One region of the Pseudoalteromonas sp. SG43-5 genome, then DNA from elsewhere that is predicted to be linked to it. Evidence: riboswitches for the same ligand, from Rfam matches in the RefSeq annotation. Region 1 holds a riboswitch; the other holds the start of a gene.
The links. Region 1 has a riboswitch for lysine ahead of lysC (lysine-sensitive aspartokinase 3). Riboswitches for the same ligand answer to the same signal wherever they lie in the genome.

Region 1 (4,429 bases):
TCTATTTCGCCAGCGTTATCTAGGCGGTTACCTAAACGAGCAAGGTCCTCTACTAATACGCTAATTTCTTGCGCTAAACCTAAATGCTCTTCTTGCAGTAAAAAAGTAGCAAAATCAGCAATAGCACGATTTATTTCAAGCTGAGAGGATTTAGCCAGTGGAATTAAAATATCTTGGTTTAACAAACGATTTGTTTCTTTATAAATGCGTTCGTTTGACCACGTAGGCTGCTTTTGCTTAATCGCGTTTTGTACGTCTTTTAGGCTAAAGTCAGCCATTTTAAAACGTTTAAATAATAGCTCTAATACACCCCAATGTTCGGTTATGGTGTTTAGCAGCTTTTTAGCTGGGATCATAAGGGGTTACAACATCCTAGTATTTTATTATTGAGTTCTTTTAGAAGACTCATTATTACGTATTTTTAATTAACCTTGTCTGTATATAGTATTCGTTTTTAAGACCATTTAATAATAGTTTTTGCATAGAGGCAGTGCTAAAATTCGCGCCGAAAATAGGCACATGAAATGGAATGTTATTTGTGTGTTCTTTAAAACTATATCAAAGGTTGTTTAACTACCATGGTTTCCTCGATTATTCTAACCCTGATAGCGATTGCATTTTTACTGATCGTTATAGAAGATATAATCCATGTAAATAAAGCTAAAACCACGCTGTTTTTTGGTACGCTTTGCTGGATTCTTCTTTTTATATACCCCCTACACGGGCAAAGCCCCGATACGATTCAGCATCTTTTAAACGAAAATATTTTAGAAATTGCCTCATTATGGCTATTTTTAATGGCTGCAATGACCTTTGTCGCGTATTTAAATTCAAAGGGGTTTATAGAAAATATTGTGCACCGTGTTATGCCAAAAAGTATTAGCGAAAAAAAGCTCATGTTTTTGGTGGGTGGTTTTGCGTTTTTGTTTTCGTCGATTTCAGACAACGTAACAGCGACGCTTATATCGCTTGCGGTTGTTATGTCGTTAAAGCTTGAACCTAAAAAGCTCGTTAAATACGCCACGCTTATTGTGTTTGGAGTGAACTCAGGTGGGGTATCGCTAATAACAGGTGACGTAACCACACTAATGATATTTTTAGATGGCAAAGTAACCATTGCTCATTTATTACTACTTATAGCGCCAGCACTTGCAAGCGTTATGCTGCTTGCTGCGTTACTGTCTATAGGTATGAAAGGGCGTGTTGAGTTTGCTAGTGCAGGTAAAACCCGCATTGAAAAAACCGACATAACCATTGCTGTTATATTTTTATCTACCGTAGTGAGCACACTTACGTTGAGTGTAATTTACAGCGTACCGCCTTTATTAACCTTTTTGTTTGGCTTATCAGTGATGTTTTTAGTGGCGCAATTTTTAATGCGCAAAAAAGACATAAACAAAGACATAATCGATTTTGTTCGCGATATAGAATACGACACATTATTGTTTTTTGTAGGTGTACTTTTACTTGTTGGCGCACTTAAAGAAATTGGTATGTTGAGTAAATTTACCGACCTATACACGGTAATGGCACCAGAATACGCAAACTACTTAATGGGCATATTATCAGCTGGGGTCGATAACGTACCGCTTACCGCTGCATTATTAAAAGCCAATATAGTAATGAGCCAACAACATTGGTTGTCGTTTACGTATGCAACGGGTGTGGGCGGTTCAATGCTTATTATTGGTTCGGCTGCGGGCATTATTGCCATGAGTAAAGTTAAAGCGCTTACCTTTATGAGCTACTTGCGTTTATCGCTGCATTTATTAATTTGTTACACGGTTGGATATGCGGGCTCGTATTACATGGGCAGTTTTATTTAACTCATAAATTATTAAATGCTTGACAGCTAGACGTCTAAACGATAACTTTCAAAGCCCCGCTACTTAGTGGGGTTTTGTTTTATTAGCCACTGGTTAATAAAGCATTCAGAAGAGGTGCGATACTTAGGTACTTAATGTTAGGCGACGAAAGCCGATGATCATTAAGGAGGGAAGTACTCGCCGAGGAAAATAATGGTACGTCGTCATTGTTTTTCGGTTTATGGGGCTGAATCCCCAAAACTGTCACCAATATAGGTGGAGAGCTTCTGGCAGTGGACTTATCTTCAAGCATTCCTTTGCCAAGTTCTTCTTGTTTTATTGCGGTTTGGATACCGCGAAAGGAGACTAAATGACTACCCAATCAGTGCCACAAACAGTATCAGGCGCAAAATCAGATTACATCGTTGCCAAATTTGGCGGAACCAGTGTTGCAAATTTTGAAGCGATGAGTCGCTGTAGCGAAATTATTGTTGCAGATAAAAGCGTACGTATTGTTGCCGTGAGCGCCAGTGCCGGCGTAACTAATCACTTAGTTGCACTGTGTAAATCAAGCATTACTCCTAGTGAGCGCCAAGAACACATAAACGGCGTGCTTGCTATTCAACAAACTATTTTAGATGAATTATCGCTAGATGCCGATTTAGCGGTTGGCTTTAACGAAACCCTAAAAGCATTTCAAACATTGGCTCAAGAACCACTAACAACCGATCAGCAACACGACGAGCTACTTAGCTTTGGTGAGCGTTTATCGTCGTATTTGTTTGCTCAAGTGCTGCGTTTACAAGGTTTAAATGCCGATCGCTTTGATGTGCGCAAGGTACTTAAAACCGACAGCCAATTTGGTAAAGCAACGCCCAATGTTGCAGCCACAGCGCAAGCTGCTAAAGAGCATTTAATTCCGTTATTAGACGCTCAAGTAATTGTAACTCAGGGATTTATTGGTAGTGACGAATACGGTCACACCACAACGCTAGGACGTGGTGGTTCAGACTACAGCGCTGCATTACTAGCTGAAGCGATTAACGCTAAAAGTGTGCATATTTGGACCGACGTAGTGGGCATTTTTAGCACCGACCCGCGTTTGTGCGCAAAAGCGACGCCTATTGCACGCTTAAGTTTTGACGAAGCCGCTGAAATGGCAACCTTTGGCGCAAAAGTATTACACCCAGCAACTATTTTACCAGCGAGCCGTAGCCACATTAACGTGTTTGTAGGTTCTAGCCGCGAGCCAGAGCGTGGCGGTACGTGGATTGAGCGCGAAAAATCGCAGCAACCAGGTATACGCGCAGTAACGCAACGTAAAAACCAAATATTGCTTACGCTTAAAAGCCCAGAAATGCTACTAGCAAGCGGCTTTTTAGCACGCGTATTTACACTATTAAGTGAATACAATATATCGGTAGATTTGGTAACTACATCAGAAATCAGTGTGGCTATAACGCTTGATAACGCGCAAAACGCCTCGCGCCCAGAGCTTGATCAAGAATGCCTAGATAAGCTTGCAGAGTTTTGCCATGTTTCGGTAGAAAACAACCTAACATTGGTGGCACTTATTGGCTCTGAGATTCAATTACGCCAACACGAAATGAACTTAATGAGTGTGCTAAAAGATTTTAACATTCGATTAATTTGTCACGGTGCAAGTAAGCACAACCTGTGCTTTTTAGTAGAGCAAACTGAGTCAGATAACGTAGTACAGTCTATTCATAGTCGTTTATTAGAAAATGATTTTGCCGCGTAAATAACGGTTATTCAGGAAAATTAACTAGTAAAATCACTTAACAAAACTGATTAATAAAGTCATTTAATAAAAAGCATCGCCAGTCGGTGCTTTTTTTATGCACCACACTCACATCAAAACAAACATTGCTGTCACTGCTATCAGCTACAGTAACGCGATTACTGCAAGCACTCAGCTTTGTACTATGTAATTCGTCAAACACATTAGGGCTAAGTAACTTTGCAATAGGGCGGCTGGTGGCTTTAGCAAGTGACTCTTTTAATGTCCAAATTCTAAAAAATGTATCTGCTTGGGCTTGGGTATTAGTGGGCTTGGTGATAAGTGTAATTTCATCATTATGATAAAAATGCTTAGCGAGCTTTTCAAACGGGCGCTTTAGGCTTACTTTTTCAATATCAAAACCAAACTCACTTCTATCAAAATTTAGCGCGGCCCCAACCAAACCATGCGAGTGTGAAATACAGGTATTTATAACATCACCACTCACATGTATTTGCAGCTTTGAGCTTGCTTCGTCAAATTCGGTACTCATTTTATTAAGGGGTACATGCGTATGTTGCGGCTGCGTTACTTTAATAAGGTGTTTTAACAATAACCGCGTAGCTAAATACTCTTGCTTAGCTTGTGGGCTTTTACGGCGGTTTATAATAGTTAATTCAAACGGGCTTAAGCAATCGGGCAAATTAAAGTCTCTAAGCTCAAGTGTTTTAGCATTAAATAATAAAATACTGTTACTCGCTAAAGACAAATTTGCCAATTGAGTTGAAGTAATACTCAAGGCGTTTTTAAAATAGTGTTCAGTCATAAAAGCCCTAAAGCAAAAGAAGTCGCTGATATTGTGAGCGGTTAGTGCCACTAATAA
Region 2 (4,429 bases), on a different contig from region 1:
TGTGTTGTATTACTCATACTTGTTACCTTAAATAATGGCTGGCATTTTCGGCTTGGCGAACACAGGTAAGTGTACCGTTTTGCAATGTGTACTCAGCAGCTAGCTCATGGCATAAAAAATACGGCATACTTTCGGTAAAGCCGTAAGCACCGCATTGGCTAAACACTAGCCAGTCGTGCTCATTTAAATCGCTTGGTAAGTTATGTTCACCCAAGCAATCAAGCGCTGTACAAAGTGGGCCATATAAAGTGACCGCTTGAGTTTTAGCATTGGATTCACGCAGTAATGCAGCAGGAAAGTCCTGGCTGGTAACAGCAGGGCGTAATAAGTGATTTATACCGCCGCTTAAAATTACTTGTTCTTGATTGTAGTTTTGTTTGCGCTCTACTACTGGGTTTGCGTAATGACCGCATTCGCCAACGGCATAGCGACCAAGTTCCATCCATAGCTCTTCTACACCCGCATCATTTTTAATTTTAGCGAGCGCAGCAATCAAGTCATCCCAATCAAGTGTTGCTTCGTTTTGTGTATAAGGAATACCTAAACCGCCACCTAAATCTAAAATTTTAAGGCTAATATTTAAATCGCTGGCAAGTTGGCTAAGAGGTGCAATCATTTGTGACCACAAGTCGCTTAGTTTTTGCGTGCTAAGCATGTTGCCCCACTGAAAGATATGCAGGCCGTCAAATTTAAGCGCAGGGTAGTCAGCTACATTGAGTGCTTGCCATTCATTACAACCCAAACCAAACGGCGTAAGGCTGTCGCCGCCCAGTGGGTTTTTTTCACCTTCAGGCCAACGTAATTGTACACGCAGTAATACTTGTAACTGCGTGTTTTGTAGTTGCGCTTGTTGGTTTAACCAACGTACTTGATTGAGGCTTTCTGCTACGAATATACGCACGCCGCGCTCAATAAAGTGTTTTATTTGTTTAGGGCTTTTTGCAGGCCCTGTGTTGAGCACGCGCTGCGAGCTAATACCTTGTGCTAGTACTTGCTCAAGCTCACCTTTACTTGCTACGTCAAAATTAAAGCCAGCACTGTCTAAGCTTTGAATAATTTTAGACAGTGGGTTTGCTTTTACCGCGTACCACAGTTTTACATCGGTTTGCGCAACTAAACGCGCAAGATGCGTGTTTAGTTGATCTAGGTCGTAAACAAAAAAAGGTGTATCAAGTTGTTGTGTAATCGTATTTACAGCGGTTTTGATAGGCGTGCTCAAAAAGCTCATTATCGTAAAACCTCTTCAAGCAATAACGATGCATCGCTTTTCTCGTCGCGGTATTTAACTATTAACGCACACGACATGCTTAGGCCTTGCTCGCGCGCCCATTCGTTTGACGCAGGGCGAGAGCCCGGTATTACAATCGCGTACTCTGGGATTGGCTCGCCTTTATCAAGTTGGCGCTCGTTTACGCAGTCGTATACTGGAATAGTTGCTGATAAACGCACGCCAGGGGCAAGTACTGCGCCTTTTTTAATGACTACGCCTTCAACAATAATACAGCCTGCACCAATAAATGCGTCATCTTCAACCACTACTGGGCTTGCACCAATTGGCTCAAGTACACCACCAAGCTGAACTGCAGCACTTAAATGTACGTTTTTACCTACTTGTGCACAAGAACCCACCAATGCGTGGCTATCTACCATTGTGCCTTCGTCGATATATGCGCCAATGTTTACATACGCTGGTGGCATAATAATCGTGCCTTTAGCAACATAAGCACCACGGCGAACACTTGAGCCACCTGGTACCATACGGACGCCATCATCAGTACTAAATTCTTGCGGAGCTAGGTTATGTTTATCAACAAAGCCGCCTGCAAATTCAGTATTAGTGCCATTTTTAAAGGCTTCTAAAATGCCTTGCTTTACTTCTACGTTAGCTTGCCATTGGCCGCTTTCGTTTTGTGATGCAGCGCGTACTGCGCCCGATTCTAAATTATTTAATAGTTCTAACCAGCTCATTATAAAAACCTGTATTTAATGCCAAGATAAAATGGTGTTGTTTGCAGTTGTAATGCAATCGGTTTGAGTTAACTCAAGATGTGTTAAAGGTGGACGAAGTTGCGGGCTGCTTAAGCGGCCTTGCAAATGCATCAGTACCTTTACGGGAATAGGGTTTGCGACAGCAAATAGGCTATTAATAGCGCTTGACCACTGGGCAAATAAATTAGGGTGTTGACCACTTAAACTGCGCTTAACAAACTCGTGAGTTTGTTCAGGCCATGCGTTTGCAGCTACCGACACCAAACCTTTTGCGCCAGCTTGAGCAAAATAAGGCATTAGCGCATCGTCGCCACTAAAAATAGCTAAATTAGGCGCCGCTTGGCGGTAAGCTTCAAACTGAGCAATACTGCCGCTCGCTTCTTTTAACGCCCATAAATTTTTATTGTTTTGTAAGTTTTGAATTGTTGCCGCTGGGATGCTAACAGCGCTTCGACCGGGTACGTTATAAAGCATACATGGATGAGCGCTTGCATTTAGTAGGCTTTCAAACCAATGAGTTTGACCTATAGCGCCAGGCTTTGCATAAAGCGGTGAGCCAAGTAAAAAGCTATGAATTGGGAGTGTATTACAGTAGTTAACCCACTCAATTTGTTGCTTTAAGTTACTACCGCCCACAGCTACCATGAGTGGTACTGTTGGTTTTAGCTGGCATACGTGCTCAACAATGGCTTGTTGCTCTTTTAGCGTTAGTGCTAAACCTTCGCCCGTACTGCCAAGTAGCAAAATACCGTTATGTGCCGCTTCTTGATCGCTAACCAACTTAGTTAACGTGTTGTAGTCAACATCGCCGTGTTGATCAAATGGCGTTACGAGCGCGGTCCACAGTGAGTAGTCGTTTAAATTGAAGTTGTTGATCATCTCTCACGAACTTATAATTTGTACCAATTTTATTAAAAACGTGATCATTTTAGCGATAACTAATTTAATGCAATTGGTATTATTCGAAGAGTTAAAAAGCTTTATGGAAGGAGCCGCATTAACGTCGTTCGAACTAATAATTCGAAGAGCGAATGGGCTTAAAATAATAGGGCGCACGGCCTTAATATTTAAGACCAGAAGCTCTCCACCAAACTAACAAGCTGCTTTTTATAAGCAGCTATTGGTGACAGTCGCTAGGGTTCAACCTAGTCGCCCGAAATAAACACCTCGCAAAAGTGGTTACTTCTCGGCGTTAATTCCCCTCACGTATGCTTGCTGGAGTTTGCGCTCCTAACATACGCTACCTGAATAACGCACCTCTTCTAGCCCTTTGCACCTGTTTGTAGAGTAAAACTTACAAACCTGTGCAATTTAAATAGGGTAATTACGGCGATTAAAGCATTTTAGCCGTCTAGGTGTCAAGCGACTAAATACAGATTAATTCATCGAAAAGAGGGGTGGTTACGTATTAGGTGCTTTTCTCGTACACTAGCAATATAAGTAGTGAGGTATTTAATTAGTATGGAAAAATTTAGCGATATTTATAAGCGAGCGGTAGAGCGAAAAGGCTCTGAAAAAATGCTTAAGTTATTACTTGCAAAACCGCTATCTAAAAAACAACTAAGCACGTTAAGTGACGACGATTGGCTTGAAGAATTTACTCGAAAAGTATTTCAAAGCGGCTTTTATTGGTCAGTCATAAATAATAAGTGGCCGGGCTTTAGAGAGGTTTTTTGGGATTTTAGCGTTGATAAGTTATTAATGATGCCACCCGATATGCTGGAGCAAAAAGCAACGGATGAGCGCATTGTTCGTAACTATAAAAAAGTAAAAACAATTACCGAAAATGCTTACATGATCCACGAAATAGCAGGGGAACATGGCAGTTTTAGCCAGTTTATCGCTAATTGGCCGACAGACGATATTATTGGTTTGTGGGCATATTTAAAAAAGCATGGTTCGCGTTTAGGCGGAAATACAGGGCCTTATGCGCTGCGAGCACTTGGTAAAGATACATTTTTACTATCACGCGATGTAGAGAATTATTTGCGTGCCCATAAAATTATAGACGGCGGCTTACAAACTAAAAAGTCACTAAATGCAGCCCAAGCTTTTTTTAACGAAATGCAAGAGCAAAGTGGCTTAAGTATGCAAGAGTTAAGCTTAATTGTTGCTTATGGCGTAGGTGACAACCGTGTTGGTATAAGTCAGCAACAATAGGAATTACAATGAAATTAGTGCCAAGATACACAGATGTTGCAGAAAACTTCGCGATAGAAGATTTCCCTGCAAGTGTCGCCTCTCCTCAGTTATTGCTGTGGAACGAGAGTTTAGCAAAACAATTTAATATTAACGTTGCGGCTGATTTGCGTGCCAGCACTTTTAGCGGTAACGAAAAACAGGCGATTCCTGCAGTAGCACTTGGTTACTCTGGGCACCAATTTGGACATTTTTCACCACGCTTAGGCGATGGACGAGCGCACTTACTGGGCGCTATTAG

Region 2: another riboswitch for lysine. It lies ahead of dapA (4-hydroxy-tetrahydrodipicolinate synthase); the one in region 1 lies ahead of lysC (lysine-sensitive aspartokinase 3).

The regions. Positions count from the first base shown of each region.
Region 1 covers NZ_JACJFA010000016.1:55,665-60,093, forward strand. The annotation lists gene H5161_RS15415 (hypothetical protein) at 1-356, opposite strand, end outside; gene nhaD (sodium:proton antiporter NhaD) at 579-1,826, shown strand; lysine riboswitch at 1,928-2,100, shown strand; gene lysC (lysine-sensitive aspartokinase 3) at 2,176-3,567, shown strand; gene H5161_RS15430 (4'-phosphopantetheinyl transferase superfamily protein) at 3,605-4,372, opposite strand.
Region 2 covers NZ_JACJFA010000010.1:92,498-96,926, reverse strand. The annotation lists gene H5161_RS12170 (succinylglutamate desuccinylase/aspartoacylase family protein) at 1-17, opposite strand, end outside; gene H5161_RS12165 (PLP-dependent decarboxylase) at 23-1,228, opposite strand; gene H5161_RS12160 (2,3,4,5-tetrahydropyridine-2,6-dicarboxylate N-succinyltransferase) at 1,228-1,968, opposite strand; gene dapA (4-hydroxy-tetrahydrodipicolinate synthase) at 1,984-2,868, opposite strand; lysine riboswitch at 3,059-3,259, opposite strand; gene H5161_RS12150 (DNA-3-methyladenine glycosylase I) at 3,451-4,149, shown strand; gene H5161_RS12145 (YdiU family protein) at 4,158-4,429, shown strand, end outside.